2 regions of the Exiguobacterium sp. s157 genome follow, and region 1 is predicted to be linked to the other one. Evidence: riboswitches for the same ligand, from Rfam matches in the RefSeq annotation. Region 1 holds a riboswitch; the other holds the start of a gene.
The links. Region 1 has a riboswitch for S-adenosylmethionine ahead of KNP67_RS04625 (2,3-diketo-5-methylthiopentyl-1-phosphate enolase). Riboswitches for the same ligand answer to the same signal wherever they lie in the genome.
Positions count from the first base shown of each region.

Region 2: another riboswitch for S-adenosylmethionine. It lies ahead of msrA (peptide-methionine (S)-S-oxide reductase MsrA); the one in region 1 lies ahead of KNP67_RS04625 (2,3-diketo-5-methylthiopentyl-1-phosphate enolase).

Region 1 is NZ_JACSLQ010000002.1:150,712-158,583, reverse strand. Features, by position in the region: gene KNP67_RS04640 (sugar ABC transporter substrate-binding protein) at 1-285, opposite strand, end outside; gene mtnA (S-methyl-5-thioribose-1-phosphate isomerase) at 278-1,312, opposite strand; gene mtnK (S-methyl-5-thioribose kinase) at 1,309-2,460, opposite strand; SAM riboswitch class I at 2,542-2,644, opposite strand; SAM riboswitch class I at 2,850-2,951, shown strand; gene KNP67_RS04625 (2,3-diketo-5-methylthiopentyl-1-phosphate enolase) at 3,021-4,178, shown strand; gene KNP67_RS04620 (2-hydroxy-3-keto-5-methylthiopentenyl-1-phosphate phosphatase) at 4,175-4,825, shown strand; gene KNP67_RS04615 (methylthioribulose 1-phosphate dehydratase) at 4,822-5,439, shown strand; gene KNP67_RS04610 (cupin domain-containing protein) at 5,453-5,986, shown strand; gene KNP67_RS04605 (TerC family protein) at 6,024-6,857, opposite strand; gene folE2 (GTP cyclohydrolase FolE2) at 7,125-7,872, shown strand, end outside.
Region 2 is NZ_JACSLQ010000005.1:121,035-128,906, reverse strand. Features, by position in the region: gene KNP67_RS10835 (GTP-binding protein) at 1-349, opposite strand, end outside; gene KNP67_RS10830 (hypothetical protein) at 452-715, opposite strand; gene KNP67_RS10825 (SMP-30/gluconolactonase/LRE family protein) at 728-1,609, opposite strand; gene rlmN (dual-specificity RNA methyltransferase RlmN) at 1,786-2,847, opposite strand; gene KNP67_RS10815 (amidase family protein) at 2,917-4,320, opposite strand; gene KNP67_RS10810 (hypothetical protein) at 4,432-4,593, shown strand; SAM riboswitch class I at 4,638-4,739, shown strand; gene msrA (peptide-methionine (S)-S-oxide reductase MsrA) at 4,804-5,316, shown strand; gene KNP67_RS10800 (GRP family sugar transporter) at 5,346-6,209, opposite strand; tRNA gene KNP67_RS10795 (tRNA-Ala) at 6,344-6,416, shown strand; gene KNP67_RS10790 (four-helix bundle copper-binding protein) at 6,530-6,862, shown strand; gene KNP67_RS10785 (3'-5' exonuclease) at 6,928-7,494, shown strand; gene KNP67_RS10780 (bifunctional glycosyltransferase family 2/GtrA family protein) at 7,538-7,872, opposite strand, start outside.

The sequences.
Region 1 (7,872 bases):
CGCCATCTTCGATAGGTCGTTGTCGGCGTTGTACACTTTCACGTTGCCGCCGAACGATTCGACTTGTTCCGTCACCCCGTTGATATACTGCGACGAGAACGTCCCGATCGACATCTGCATGATCAGGGCGACATCGATCTCTTTCGGCAACGTCCCGTTCGAGACCGAGACGGGTTTCGTCTCCGGCGTCTTCTCGGCCGGCTTCGATGGGGCCGCTTGCTCGTTCGTGCAACCGACGAGCGCCAAGACGAATGTGAATAACAAAATCAATAGTTTTTTAGACATGAATCGTTCCCCCTACATGATATGTGATGGCGGTCTCTGTCGGCTCGAACACACCCGCCTCGGTGATGAGTCCGGTGATGAGGTCGGGCGTGGTGACGTCGAACGCCGGATTGAAGACGGTGATGCCGACGGGTGCCGTCGGTTGACCGCCGATATGTGTCACTTCTGACGGGTTCCGCTCCTCGATCTCAATCGTGTCGTCCGCCGTCAAATCGAACGTCGAATGCGGCGCCGCGACATAGAACGGAATGCCGTAATGTTTGGCGAGGACGGCGAGTTGCAACGTGCCGATTTTATTGGCGACGTGCCCCGTCCGTGTGATGCGGTCGGCTCCGACGATGATGGCGTCGACTCGTTTCGACTGAATCGTCCAAGCCGCCATATTGTCCGTGATGAGCGTCACGTCGATATCGGCCCGATCGAGCTCCCAGACAGTGAGGCGTGCCCCTTGCAGGAGCGGTCGCGTCTCACAGGCGAAGACGTTGAAGGATACACCTCGTTCTTTTCCGACGTAAAACGGTGCGAGCGCCGTACCGTAACGCGATGTCGCGATGGCACCGGCGTTGCAAATCGTTAACACGTTCCCCCCGGCCGGCAACACCGTCAGTGCATGCTCGCCGATGGCCCGGTACGTATCGACGTCCCGGTCGTACAAAGCGATGGCGCGGCGTTTGATTTCCTCGGCAATCGCCTCAAAATCATCCCCGACATTTAAATCAAGGAGCGATTCAATCACGTTTTGCAGATTGACCGCTGTCGGCCGGGTCGCAATCAAGCGGCGTCCGACGAGGTCGAGCCGACGCGTGAAGTCCGGGTCATCGACTAACCGTCCCGCTTCTTTGGCGAGGACGAACGCCCCGAAGTAAGCGATGGCCGGTGCGCCGCGGACTTGGAGCGTCTCGATGGCATGTTCGGCCTGTTCAAGCGTCTCGATTGTCACGTAACGCTCTTCATGCGGCAACAACGTCTGGTCCAATACGATGAGTTCGTCTGTCTGTGAATGGAAACGGATGTTTTGGACCGTCATACGCGCACCCCCGACAGGAGTGTCACCAAGTCGTCAATCGATTCGACGCTGTGGCGTTCTTTAATGAGCGCTGTCCCGAGGGCGAGCGCGTCACGTTTTCGTTCGAGCCGCGTCGCTTCCGGCAATGTCTCGAGATCGGCGACACCGGCCAGTCCGACGGCACGGCGAATGAGTTCGCAACCGGCGTAGCCAATCGTGTCGCTGAAGACCGTCCGCAACAACTCGTCGACGAAACCATCCGTATTGAATGGCTCGACGGCGCGCTCAAAATTAGCCCGAAACGTCTTCTCGAACGTCTCCCACACCGTCAAGACGTCCGTGAAACGCTCGAAGCGTTTGAGCGGGTCATGGAACGTCGACAGCGTCAAATGGGCGATGATTTGGCCGAGGTCGAAGCCGAACGGTCCGTAAAATGCGAACTCTGGATCGATGATTTTCGTCTCTTGTTGAGTCGCGAAGATGCTGCCCGTATGTAAGTCTCCATGCAGGAGTGCCTCATGTTTCGTGACAAACCCGACTTTCAATTTCGTCACCTCGACCTTGAGCGCCTGGTCTTGCCAAAGGCGTTCGACATCTGCTCGCAGCGCCGTCTCGATGTTGTTCGACTCCGCGTCTTTGAACGGATCGGTGAAGATGAGCTTCTCGGTGATGTCACACAGTTCCGGGTTGTAATAGTCACGTTCAATCCGCTTCTTCGCGATCGGTCCAGCTGCGTAATCCGACGTCGCAAACAGCGTCTCGCCCAAAAATTCACCGACATGACGGGCGAGTTCCGGGTAGCTCTCCCCGTTCAAATAGCCGGTGCGGACAATCTCATAATCAGATAGATCTTCTATAATCGTGTAAGCGAGTGTCCGGTCGCTGCCAAGGACAGCCGGGACGAACCGAGGCGCGACAGTCGCAAACTCACGGAGTGCCAACTGTTCAATCCATGCCCGCTCGAGCGTGAGCGGCCAGCTCTCACCGACGACTTTGGCGTATGGGAGCGCTTGTTTGACGATCAGGCGCTGTTCGCCTTGGCGAATCCGAAACACGAGATTCAAGTTGCCGTCCCCGATCTCCTCGCACTCGGCGATTCCTTCTTGCAAGTATCCTAATTGACGGACGTGCTCGACGACGGTCTGTTCTGTAAATGGTTGATATGACATGATGTTTTCCCCTTCCTGTACGTTGCCCACAAAAAAAGCCCCTTTCTCCGCGAGAAAGAGGCACAGCCAAAATGGTTGTTCCTCTCATCTGTCAGACATTCGTCTGGTGGATGTAGCACCGTGCCTAGTGGTCGGTTGCTGCGGCGTCATCGGGCCAATTCCCTCTGCCAACTCGCGATAAGAGTGTGTTATTCGATTCGGTGAACTTATGTGATGAATATTACGGACTCGACGTCACGATTGTCAACGTCATTTTCTCGACGCAACTCCGTCTTTTTTTGTGCATATATGGAAACAACTTCCCAAAATATTTTTTTTGGAAAAAAAGGAATTGACGACATGATGATTCTGTGCAAAAATTCAATTAAATTTCACAACTTCAAATCACATTCTTATCAAGAGCAGACGGAGGGACGAGCCCGATGATGTCGCAGCAACCGACCAGAGATGGCACGGTGCTAATTCTTGCAGCGAAAGCTGAGAGATAAGAGTTCATTTTTTATGATGACCTCTTGCCTCGGCATGGGGTCATTTTTTGTTTGCCTGGAAGGAGGAACCATATGAGTATCACTGCCACATATGAAATCAAACGAACGGACGCGGTCGCGACCGTCGCCGACAAAATCGCCCTCGAGCTGACGGTCGGTACTTGGACGGAGCTGCCTCACTTAGAGCAAGAGCAGTTACAGGCGTATCGCGGTGAGGTCGTGTCGACCATACATACGGATACGACGAGCCGCTTCACAATCCGCTACCCGTTACATAATGTCAGCCCTGACTTTTCATCCATCTTGACGACGACGTTCGGGAAACTGTCCCTCGACGATTCGATTCGGTTAATCGATTTGACGTTGCCCGAGACGCTCGCCCCTCATTTCAAAGGCGCCAAGTTCGGGGTCACTGGAATTCGCGAGTTACTCGGTGTTCATGATCGCCCGCTCGTCATGAGCATCTTCAAAGGTGTCATCGGCCGTGACCTCGCGTTTCTCGAGCAGCAACTCCGCGATCAGTTCGCCGGAGGCATCGATATCGTCAAAGACGACGAGATTTTATACGACAACCCGCTCACCCCATCGCTCGAACGGGCCCGGATCGGAGCGGACGTCATTCAAGCCCACTTCGAGGCGACCGGGAAACGTGTCCTCTACGCCATCACGCTGAGCGGCCCCGTGTTCGGTCTACGTGACCAGGCGCTCCGTCTCATCGAGGCAGGTGCGACAGCGCTCCTGTTCAACGTCTATACGTACGGTCTCGACGCACTGCGCGAACTTGCGAACGATTCAGACATACGCGTCCCCATCTTGGCACATCCGGCCTTTGCCGGCGCCTTGACCGGATCAATCAGTCATTCGCTCTTACTCGGTAAACTCCCACGCCTCGCCGGGGCCGATTTAACGCTCTTCCCGTCTCCGTACGGCTCCCTCGCGACACCGCGTGACGAGGCGTTCACGATTCGTGACCAGAGCGCCGAACCGCATTGGTCGAAACCGATTTTACCGGTCCCGTCAGCCGGGATTCATCCAGGACTCGTCGCCGATATCATTCGTGATTTCGGGACGGATGTCGTCATCAACGCCGGCGGTGGCATTCACGGACACCCGGACGGCGCAGCCGCCGGGGCTCGTGCTTTCCGACAAGCGATCGCTCACGTTCTCGGCCAAACCGAAGGACAGACGGACGAGCTCGATACCGCGTTGAAGGCGTGGGCGTCACGATGACGGTCCATATCCTCTGCGACTTCGACGGGACGATCACGGCGGAAGACAATATTATCGCGTTGATGAAGGCGTTCGCCCCGCCGGCTTGGGTCGAGTTGAAAGATGCGGTCCTCGAGCAACGGATTTCGATTCGCTCCGGTGTCGGTCAACTGTTTCAACTATTGCCGAGCGCAGATGCCCCGGCCTACCGTGATTATTTGTTGGAGCGCATCACGCTCCGCCAAGGGTTCCCGGCATTTTTAGAAGAAGTTCGGGCCCATGGCTGGAAGTTTGACGTCGTCAGCGGCGGGATGGACTTCTTCGTGCAGCCGGTCTTGGACGGGCATGTCGCCCCCGAGCATATCTACTGCAACGTCGCCGACTTCTCCGCTGAGACGGTAACCGTCGCTTGGCCACACGCTTGCGATGAACAATGTACGAACGATTGCGGCTGTTGCAAGCCGACGCTCGCTCGTCGCATCGTCAATCCCGCCGACCGCTTGATCGTCATCGGCGACTCAGTGACCGACTTCGAGGTCGCGAAGCGTGCCGACTTCGTCTACGCACGAGGTCAACTCATCACGCTCTGCGAAGCGGCAGGCATCCGTTACGCACCGTTCGAGACGTTTGACGACATCACCCATCACTTGAAGGAGGTGGTCGTATGAGCCTTGCGACACGTTGGCTTGAACTCGCCGACATTAAAGACGAACTCGCCGCCCGCGACTGGTTCCCCGGAACGAGTGGGAATTTGGCGATTCGCGTTTCCGACGATCCGCTCGAATTTCTCGTCACGGCGAGCGGACGCGATAAACGAAAACGAACACCGGAAGACTTTGTTCACGTCGATGCGGCCGGACGCTTGATCGGCGAACAGACAGGAAAACCATCCGCCGAGACGCTGCTCCACGTTGAAGTGTTCAATCGGACGGACGCGACGTGTTCGCTCCATGTCCATACGGTCGACAATAACGTCATCTCCGAGCTCCATGCTGCCACCGGCGAAGTCGTCTTCACCGGCCAAGAGATCATCAAGGCGCTCGGCTACTGGGACGAGGACGCGGTCGTTCGCGTGCCAATCATCGAGAACCATGCGGACATCCCGACGCTCGCGGCCGCCTTCGCCCCTCACATCCACGCAAGCGCCGGTGCCGTTCTCATCCGCAATCATGGTATCACCGTCTGGGGCGAGACCCCGGACGCGGCCAAACGCTATTTAGAGGCTTACGAATTTTTGTTCAGCTATACATTAAAACTACGCGCCCTAGGCGTCCATTCATAAGGAGGAACCAACCATGGCAACTGTCTATTTCCAACAAACCGAAGAGCGTTACGTCAATCAAACTGAAGTGAGTGCCTTTTTAGAGTCTCGCGGGATTCTGTACGAACAGTGGGACATCACAAAGCTCCCGGAAAACCTGCAAGAGAACTATCAGTTGACGGACGAGGACAAACAAGCGATTTTGTCGACGTTCCGTGACGAGATTCGCGACGTGTCGGAGCGACGTGGCTATGAGACGGCAGACGTCATCTCGTTGTCGGATGCGACGCCGAACTTGGACGAACTGCTCGTCAACTTCCAAAAGGAACATCACCACACAGATGACGAGGTCCGCTTCATCGTCGGCGGCCATGGCATCTTCGCCATCGATGACGCCGAACGTGGCTATTTCAACATCGAGCTCAACCCAGGCGACCTCATCTCGGTGCCGGTGAACACACGCCACTACTTCACGCTCCAAGACGACCGCAAAGTCGTCGCCGTCCGGATTTTCGTGACGACCGAAGGCTGGGTGCCGATTTACGAGAAGCAAGACGTGACAGCATGAAAAATGGTCTCTCGCCCAAAGGTGAGAGACCATTTTTTTAATGTTTGGCAGCGGCTGTCGGTTTTGAAGAGAACCAACCCCATACCGCGATACCGACCATGACCGACCAGAAGAACACGGTCCACGCCGTCGAGTGGACGAATCCGTCCGGAAGACCCATGAATTCGAACGGTGTGCCGGCAATCAATTTCTTGAAGCCAGGGTGTTCAAGCACGAGCACCGTCAACTTCACACCGACCCAGCCGACGATGATGAAAGCAGCTGTTTCGAGTGATGGGCGTTGATGCAACAGTTTGACGAAAATTCGAGCAGCGAAACGCATCAAGATGACCCCGATGAGTCCACCTGTCAAGACGACGAAGAACTGACCAGAGTCGATCCCACCGATTTCACCGAGACCGAGTGGCGGCAAGCTGACCGCGAGCGCGACCGCTGCGAGAATCGAATCGACCGCGAAGGCGATGTCGGCAAACTCGACTTTAGCAACCGTCCACCAGAATTCTTTCTTCGTGACCGGCTTCTCTGTGACAGCCGTCTCTTCTTTCGCCTCAGCAGCGAGATCTTGTTTCGGCTCTAGCTTGCGGGCCTTATAGGTCATATACAGATGTCGTGCACTCATTCCGATCAAGTAAAGCGCACCGAGCGCCTGGACTTGCCAGACGTTGATCAAGAATGAGATTAGGAACAATGCGATGAAGCGGAAAACGAACGCTCCAAGCAAGCCGTAAAATAGTGCCTTCTTCTGTTCCGTCCGCGGCAAGTGCTTGACCATAACCGCCAAGACGAGTGCGTTGTCTGCAGAAAGTAGCCCTTCTAGACCGACGAGTACGACAATGATCCAGGCGTACTGCAGGATTAACTGCCAATCCATTAAAACATCCCCTTTTTCTGTTGTGTTCCTTCATATTTAACAGTGATCTATTTTTTAAATTCACAGGAACATTTTATTCCCGATTTAACACGAAATCAATCTTCTTTTCTTCAATTGCTGAAGTTTTTTTATTTGTGAGGACATGCAAAGCACGTTCAAAGCATGTTCAGAGAGCAAAATGGTACCCGGTCGATGTACATTTCGTGATAAAATCCTAACAAGAACGAGTGGCAGTCATTTGCCCTCTCAAAAAAGGAGAATCCGATTATGTCTACAAGCCATGTCGCTTTACCTACTAAAGCAGAACGACATAAATTATTCGGTTCGGTCCCGCCCATCAAAGGCACGAAACCAACTGAAAAAGATAAAATGGTCGATCTACAAAACACACCAAAAAACTTCTTGTTCGCGCTTGACAGCGTCGGCATCTCAAACGTCAAACACCCAGTCAACATCGAGACGCCAGACGGCATCCAAGCGACGGTCGCCACGTTCGAGTTGACGACTTCGCTCGTCCAAGACCGTAAAGGCATCAACATGTCACGTCTGACAGAACAGCTCGACGCGTACCACACGCAAGGCTGGACGTTATCGAACCGCTCGCTCATCGAGTTCGCGCAAGAACTCGCCGAGCGCATGGAACAGACGGAAGGTCAATTGACGGTCCGTTACCCATGGTTCTTTAGCCGTAAAGCCCCGGCCACAGGTCTCAGCGGTCTCATGAATGCGGACGTCATGCACAACGTGACATATAACTTAGAGACTGGTATGGCGAGCGTGACGGTCGGTCTCGTCATCAACGTGACGACGCTCTGCCCATGCTCGAAAGAAATCAGCGAATACAGCGCCCACAACCAACGCGGCTACATCACGATCGAAGCCGGTCTCGATGAAGCATCGCTCGACGGTTTCGACTGGCGTCTCGCATTGCTCGAGGCGGCCGAGTCGAACGCATCGGCCCCGCTTCACCCTGTCTTGAAACGTCCGGATGAGAAGCGTGCCACGGAAATCGCCT
Region 2 (7,872 bases), on a different contig from region 1:
CGTCATCGGCGTATGTAAACGTTTGAGCGACCGGAATCGGTTCTGAGATGCCAGATGACTCGATGATAATCCCGTCGAGCTCACGGTCGTTCGTGATCTCCTGTACCGCTTCGAGCAGGTCCTCACGGAGCGTGCAACAGATGCAGCCGTTCGATAGCTCGACCAATTTTTCGTCCGTCCGCGAGAAACCGTTCTGCTCGATCAATCGTTCGTCGATGTTCAACTCGCTCATGTCGTTGACGATGACCGCATATTTCTTGCCGGACCGATTGTTCAACAGATGATTCATCAATGTCGTCTTGCCGCTCCCTAAATAACCGGACAGCACCGTGATTGGAATTCGTTTCATGTATCTTCACTCATAAATCGTAATCATTACTCTTTAGATAATGACGGGTCACCTTTGTCTTGTCAAGAAAAAACACGCCCGTTCCCGGACGTGTTCCTTTCCCTATTCTTCCAACGCCTTGCGTTCCGCCTCGGAGCGGGGATACGTGTTCGCTTGCCACTCGGCCCGATAAATCGAATCGAGCTGCGTCAGACCGACCTCATCCTCATCCTTATCGGCATCGACACTCGGGGCCTCATCCCAGCGCGGATTCAAATACGTGTGGTCGTCTTCCTGGTTCGAATCCAATAGTTTTTGAATCCCGACCCGGGCCACTGCCGCGAGTGCCAAACCGATGCCTGCACGAACGAGCAATCGCTTCACCATCTCTTTACCTCCTTATCGTCCAAACCGATAGAGCGGCATCCCTTTCACGTCTGTATCGATTTTAAAGACCGACCCCGCGTCCGGATGGGCTTTGAGTGCCTCGTCATCCATTCCTTCACGAGCCGTCGTGATGGCGAGTTGGTTCAAGTCGTCACCGACGAAACAGCACGATGTGACGTTCGGGGCCGGCACGAGCACCTCGAGCACTTTTTCACCCGTCTCCGGGTTCCAGCGCGAGACGCGGCCGCCGGCGAAGTGTGCAATCCATAAGAACCCTTCCTCATCGGACGTCATGCCGTCCGGGAATCCTTCCTCGACGGTGAAATCGATGATGGCCTCCCCTTCGCCGAGCGTACCCGTCTTCAAGTCAAAGGCGTATTTACGGACCGTCTCGGTCGGTGTATCGATATGATAGAACGTCGAATGGTCGGGTGACCATGTCAGTCCGTTCGATAATGTCAACTCGCTCAACATGACCTCGGTCGTGCCGTCGCGATTCAGGCGGTATAGCGTCGCTTGTTCCGCCTCGTCTTCAAGATGGAGCGTGCCGGCGAAGATGCGTCCGTACGGGTCGGCTTTACCGTCATTGAAGCGGAGCTTTCCTTCCGGGTCGTCGAGTTCGACGATTTTATCGAGCTCTTTTGACGTCTCGTCCCACTCATAAATCCCGTCTTTCAAGCCGACGACGACGCCGTCCGTCACTTTCGGGACCGCGAACCCGATCTGTTGTCCCATATCGAACGACGACAATTCATCTTCCTTCTCATCGTACCACCAAAGTGTATGTCCCTCGATATCGACCCAATAGAAGCGTTTCAGTTCCGCATCCCAACACGGGCCTTCCCCAAGCGTATTTCGAACTCGAATCCATAACGCAGCGTTTACTGTCTCCATTGAATTGCCTCCACTCTCTACATTGATTTCAAGTGACTATTCCCTGAGGGGGCAATCTCTATTCAACATTTCCCAAAATAGCAACCGCTCGGAAGAAAAATATTGAACCGGGCCGGCATCCTTCTAGGGCAGAAGACAAAAAAACTCCTTGAATCATGAGATTCAAGGAGTCCCTGTCATTTTGCGCCTTCGACATTCATATGCTTGCTGCGCAACTGGCCACAGGCCGCATCGATATCAGTCCCGTGCTCGAGACGGACACCGGTATTGATGCCCCGCTTCTTCAAGACGTCATAAAACGCCATGATGTCCTCAGACGTGCTCCGCTCATACTGAATATGCTCGTTGACCGGATTGTACGGAATCAAGTTGACGTATGACTTGTCTTTAATATCGTCAATCAAGTCGGCGAGTTCCTCGGCGTGCTCCGGCAAATCGTTCACTTTCGATAAGAGAATATATTCGAACGTGATGCGTTTGTTCGTCTTCTCGACGTAATAACGGATGGCCGGCATGAGCTTGTCGAGCGGGAACGCCCGGTTGATTTTCATGATTTGCGTCCGCAACGCATCGTTCGGGGCGTGGAGTGACAGCGCCAAATTGATGCGAAGATCGAGGTCCGCGAATTTGTAAATCTTGTCGGCGAGACCGCTCGTCGACACGTTGATTTTACGCGGTGCGATGGCGAGTCCGCGTTCGTCTTTGACGACACGGAGGAAATCGACCAAGTTATCGAAGTTATCGAACGGTTCCCCGATTCCCATGACGACGATATGACTGACGCGGGCACCTTCCCCGACCTCGTCCAAATAATGTTGCACGGTCATGATCTGTTCGACGACTTCGCCGGCCGTCAAATCGCGCGTCTTCTTCAAGAGACCGCTCGCACAGAAGCTACAGCCGATGTTGCAGCCGACTTGCGTCGTCACACAGACCGAACGTCCGTATTTGTGACGCATGAGCACCGTCTCGATATAGTGTCCGTCATGCAGTTTAAGTAAAAATTTGACCGTCCCGTCGCCCGCTTCTTGTTTGACGAACAGGTCTTGCGTCGAGATGACGTATTCGGCGGCGAGCGCCTCACGTACCTCGGCCCGTACCGAGATGTCCTCGATGTGCTTGACTCGGTCGATATAGAGCGAGTCCCAGATTTGTCTAGCGTGGAAGGCGCTGTATCCCCAAGAGACGCACGCTTCCGTCAGCTGATCGAATGTCAGCCCGTATATAGATGGTTTCATTGCTATCTGTCCTTTCTTCAATCCGCATACGTACCATTGTAGCGGACGTGGACGACCGGTGCAACGTTCTTATAACGGTGGGACGGGACGTGTCACGTGACGCTCGAACGCATAGGCGAGACGAATCAAGTCGCGTTCGGCATAGCTCGTCCCGGTGAATGATAGACCGAACGGGGCCCCGCTCGCCTTCAAGCGATACGGGATCGTGACGGTCGGATGGCCGGCTTTCGCCGCCATGTCATAATTGTGGTCATGCGGCAAGACGAGCGCATGAAGTTCCTGCTCGGCCAACAATCGGTCGATGCCGTCCGTCTTGGCGTGATAGACGTCGTCGAGGCGGCGCATCAAATAGGCGTCCTCAATCAAGCGACCCGATTGTTCGTTCGCTTTCTCGAACGTCTTCTGTCCGTGCGGAATCGTCTCCGGATGACTGTTGTTCCAGTTAATCAAATCCGACAACGTCTCATACGGGAGCTTCGTCGAGGCGAGATACGCCTCGATTCCGAGCTTGAACTCATGATACAGGATATCCCCTTGGTCGAGCCCTGCTTTCGACGGCAGTTCGACGGTGACGACCTCGATGCCGCTCTGTTTCAGCAATGCGATTGCTTCGTCGTAGAGCACCTGCTCTTCTTCCGACAAATCGGTCTTGACGACGCCGACACGCATCCCGACTGCTTGCCGCTCATCGAGACAAGTCCGGTAAGGCGGACCGGCCGGAAGATGCGCCGTCGCTGGGTCAGCGGGATCTTCCCCGACCATCGCCTCAAGGGCGAGCACCGCATCCCGGAGTGTCCGTGCCATCGGGCCGGCCGTGTCTTGCGACCGGGAGATCGGGATGATGCCGCTGCGGCTAATCAACCCGACGGTCGGTTTGATACCAACGATTCCGTTATGGACGCTCGGGTGGATAATCGAGCCGCTCGTCTCGCTGCCGACGGCGAGCAACGTCAAGTTGGCCGCGACCGCTGACGCCGAACCTGAACTCGACCCTCCGACATCGAGCTTGTCCCCATATGGATTGAGCGTCTGGCCACCGACCCCACTCCAGCCGTTTGGCATGCCCTCGGTCAAAAAGTTGGCCCATTCGGACAAGTTCGCTTTCCCGAGGATGATGGCCCCGCTCGCGCGCAGGCTTTGGACGAGATGGGCGTCCCGGCCGGCGAAGTGATGCGCGAGGGCGACGGCCCCGGCCGTCGTCTTCATCAATCCGGCCGTCTCGACATTGTCTTTAATCAACACCGGGATGCCGAGCAACGGCAAGCGGTCACCTCGTCGAAACGCCCGGTCGGCCGCCTCGGCCTCGAACAAGGCGTCCGGGTTCACTTGAATGACCGCTCTCAGCTTATCGTTCAACTGGGCGATTCGAGTCAAATAATAGGCCGTCACGTCACGCGCCGTGAACGTTCCTTCTTTATATCCGCGATGGGCGGTCTCGATATCGAGTTCGAAACATGTGTTTGGTTCAGTCATATAGATTCCTCCTTTGGTCACTCGATGGTATTCGCTATCGCCACATGATTTCCTGTTTTCGTTCGCCAACGAATATGTAACTTGGTACACTGAAAGAAAAGGGAGGTTACTATGAACCGTTCGTACGTTCTCGTCTTATTGTCCGTCTTTGCCTTGTTCTTCTTACAGCTATATGCCGGGGACGCTCCGTATACGCTACCGCTCTCCATCGTCCTCGTCATCTTGATTCTCGGCGCCACCTTGGTCCAACTTCGACGCAAACCAAACCGTTGACGCCGCTTCAAATCTGATGGTATGATGCTCTCACCAACTACATATCGATATCTCGAGTGAACGAGAGACCTGGCTCTATGACTTCACAGCAACCTGCTTCGGCAAGGTGCTACTTCCAGCAAGGCAGTTTGCCTTGGCCGATATGACAGAGCGCTCATGTCGATGACATGGGCGCTTTTTTTTGGAAATGAACATGAGGGGGACTTATTAATGGAAAAAGCAACATTCGCAGGCGGCTGTTTTTGGTGCATGGTGACGCCGTTCGAGGAACAACCTGGCATCGAGTCAATCGTATCCGGTTATACGGGAGGTCACGTCAATGACCCGACGTATGAACAAGTGAAGACAGGGACGACGGGACACTATGAGGTCGTCGAGATCACGTTCGACCCGACGCTGTTCGCTTATGAACGACTGCTCGAACTATATTGGATTCAGACCGACCCGACCGATGACGGCGGCCAGTTCCAAGACCGCGGCAGCCAATATGCGCCGGCCATCTTCTATCATACGGAAGACCAACGCGTGAAAGCAGAACAGAGTCGCGACGCGCTCGCGGCGAGCGGACGCTTCAAACAGCCGATTGTCACGAAGATTCTACCGGCCGACACGTTCTATCCGGCCGAGGAATATCATCAAGACTTCCATAAAAAAAATCCGGCCCACTATAAAGAGGACCGGAAGAAATCTGGGCGCGACGCATTCATCGAGCAAGCCTGGTAAACAAAAGACGGGTCGTCTGACCCGTCTTTTTAGCTCTTGGCAATCCCGAGCATGAATCCGGCCACGACGATGAGCCCGATTCCCATAAAGACGAAGACCCGTTCTTTCGTCGTCTTCTCTTCTTTCAATAGATAAATCCCGCCGAGCGTCGCCACGACGACGTTCAATTGGGACAAGGCGAATGACGTCGCGATGCCGACCTCACCGCTTGACACGAACAGCCCGAAGTTCCCGATCCCCCAAGCGAGACCGGCCAAAATGTTTTTGAACGTCTTCGGGTCGAACTTCTTCACATCTTTCTCACGCAGGCTGAACAAGAGCGCCGCGACGAACATCCCGACCGACTGCGGCAAGATGGCCGTGATGCCGTCGACCTCGAAATAGTTCGTCAAGACGGCATACGTCACATAACCGATACTCGACACGAGCAGGACGAGCAAACCTTTCTTCAAGGCGCCGCTGCTATCGCCATCTTTTTGTTGTTGGTATGACGTCAGTGCCGCCCCGATGATAATCAACACGAGCGCAGAAAAGCCGAGCCACAACTCGGTCGTCGTCTTCCAATCGCCGAGCACGATGACCCCGAACAACGACGTCCCGACGAGTTGCATCCCGGTGCTGATCGGCATCGCTTTCGATACACTTAAAATTTGGAACGACTGGAACTGTAAATATTGCCCGAGTGCCCAGAACACACCAGATATGAAGCCGGTCACGATTGCGAGCGTCGTGAACTCCGGATTGAAGACGAGTGCGATGATGACCGCCATCACCATCGCCCCAATCGTCGTCCCGATTAACTGTTGAATCGGCTTGCCGCCGACTTTCGAGACGATGAGTGGGATACTCCCCCACATCAAGGCAGGTAAGAGTGCGAGTAAAATCATTTCCATAGATAACACCTGCTTTCGTAGAATAACATTACCCATAATTTTCCCACGTTTACGCCCGATTAAACTTTGTTCAAAAAAATTTAAAAATACCCATTGCCAAATGTTTTACTAGGATGATATAATAATTTTCGAACGGGGCATTAGCTCAGCTGGGAGAGCGCCACGCTGGCAGCGTGGAGGTCAGCGGTTCGAGCCCGCTATGCTCCATTATGGAAGTCACCACTCATTTGAGGGGTGACTTTTTTGCGTCTCCGCCCGGTTTAAGTCACCTGGTAGCGGGTAATGATTGTAAGACATCATTATTCTAAGGGGGACTTACTATGGATCGTGCCTCTGTCGAAGAGACCATTTTAGCCGTCATCGACTGTATGCGGGCAAGCAATCACTGTTTCTCAAAATGTTTACAAGAAGAGGATTTATTGATGGTCGCCGAGTGTATCCGGCTGACGAAAGAATGTTCGGAAGTGTGTGCGCTCGCCTTGAACGCGCTCGAGACCGATTCGGCTTTCACCAAACCGATTGCTGCACTCTGCGCCCAGGTGTGCGACACGTGCGCCGTCGAATGTGGCCGCCATTTGCATGACCATTGCCAACGTTGTTCCGAAGCGTGTCTCCGCTGTGCCGAGGCGTGTCGCAACCTCGTGGCCGCATAATCGCTTTTTAGTCTAACGATATGTTAGACTTTTTTTATACTTGTTTTATGAGAAAGGGACCGATTATGTCACATTCAATTCTTGCCATCGACGTCGAGACGGCCAACCGCGATAGTCGCAGCATCTGCTCTGTCGGCTGGAGCCTACTCGTCGACGGTGAAATCATCGAGACGAACCAACTACTCGTCAATCCAGAAGAAGACTTTGACGCAGGCAATATCCGCGTCCACGGCATCCGGCCGAGCGACGTCTGGGACGCCCCAGCCTTACCCGAGGTGCTTGAACAGCTCTATCCGACGCTGCGGGATGTCGACCTCGTCATGGCGCACAACGCCTCATTCGATATGGGCGCTTTCAAGAAAGCGATCGCCAAATATGATTTATATACGTTTCCGACGATCGAGTACGGCTGTACCGTCAAGCTGTCGCGAAAACTGTATCCTCGACTGCCGAATCACAAGCTGAACACGATGGCGGAATATTTGAACGTCCCGTTCATCCATCACGATGCGGCTGAAGATGCCCGCGTCTGCGCGTTGCTTATGCGCGATATGATGCAGAAGACCGGGATTCATGACCCGCGTGAACTGCACCGCTATACATCGGTCAAGCTCGGGAAGCTCGCCTATTGACCCATAAGCATGCCAGACAGGCCAAGACAATCGTCTTGGCCTGTCACCGTTTAAAGATCCATCTTTTTTGGACGTAATAACTGACGACGAACAAAAGGCTGTCGACGAGCACTTTAATCCACACTTCCCCGTCCCGAAACAACAGGAACAATACATAGACGAGACCGGCCGACAACGCCATCTGCACGCCGACGAGACCGAAGTATTTCGGCATCGCCCGTCTCGCTTTCGAGTCGAATACGACTTTTCGATTCACCACGTAATTGAATAAGGACGAGATGATGCGGGCCAATACCGTCGCAATCAAGACATGGGTCGTCTCAAACCACGGATTCAATAAAAAAATGAACAAGGCATAGGCGCCGATATCTAATAAAA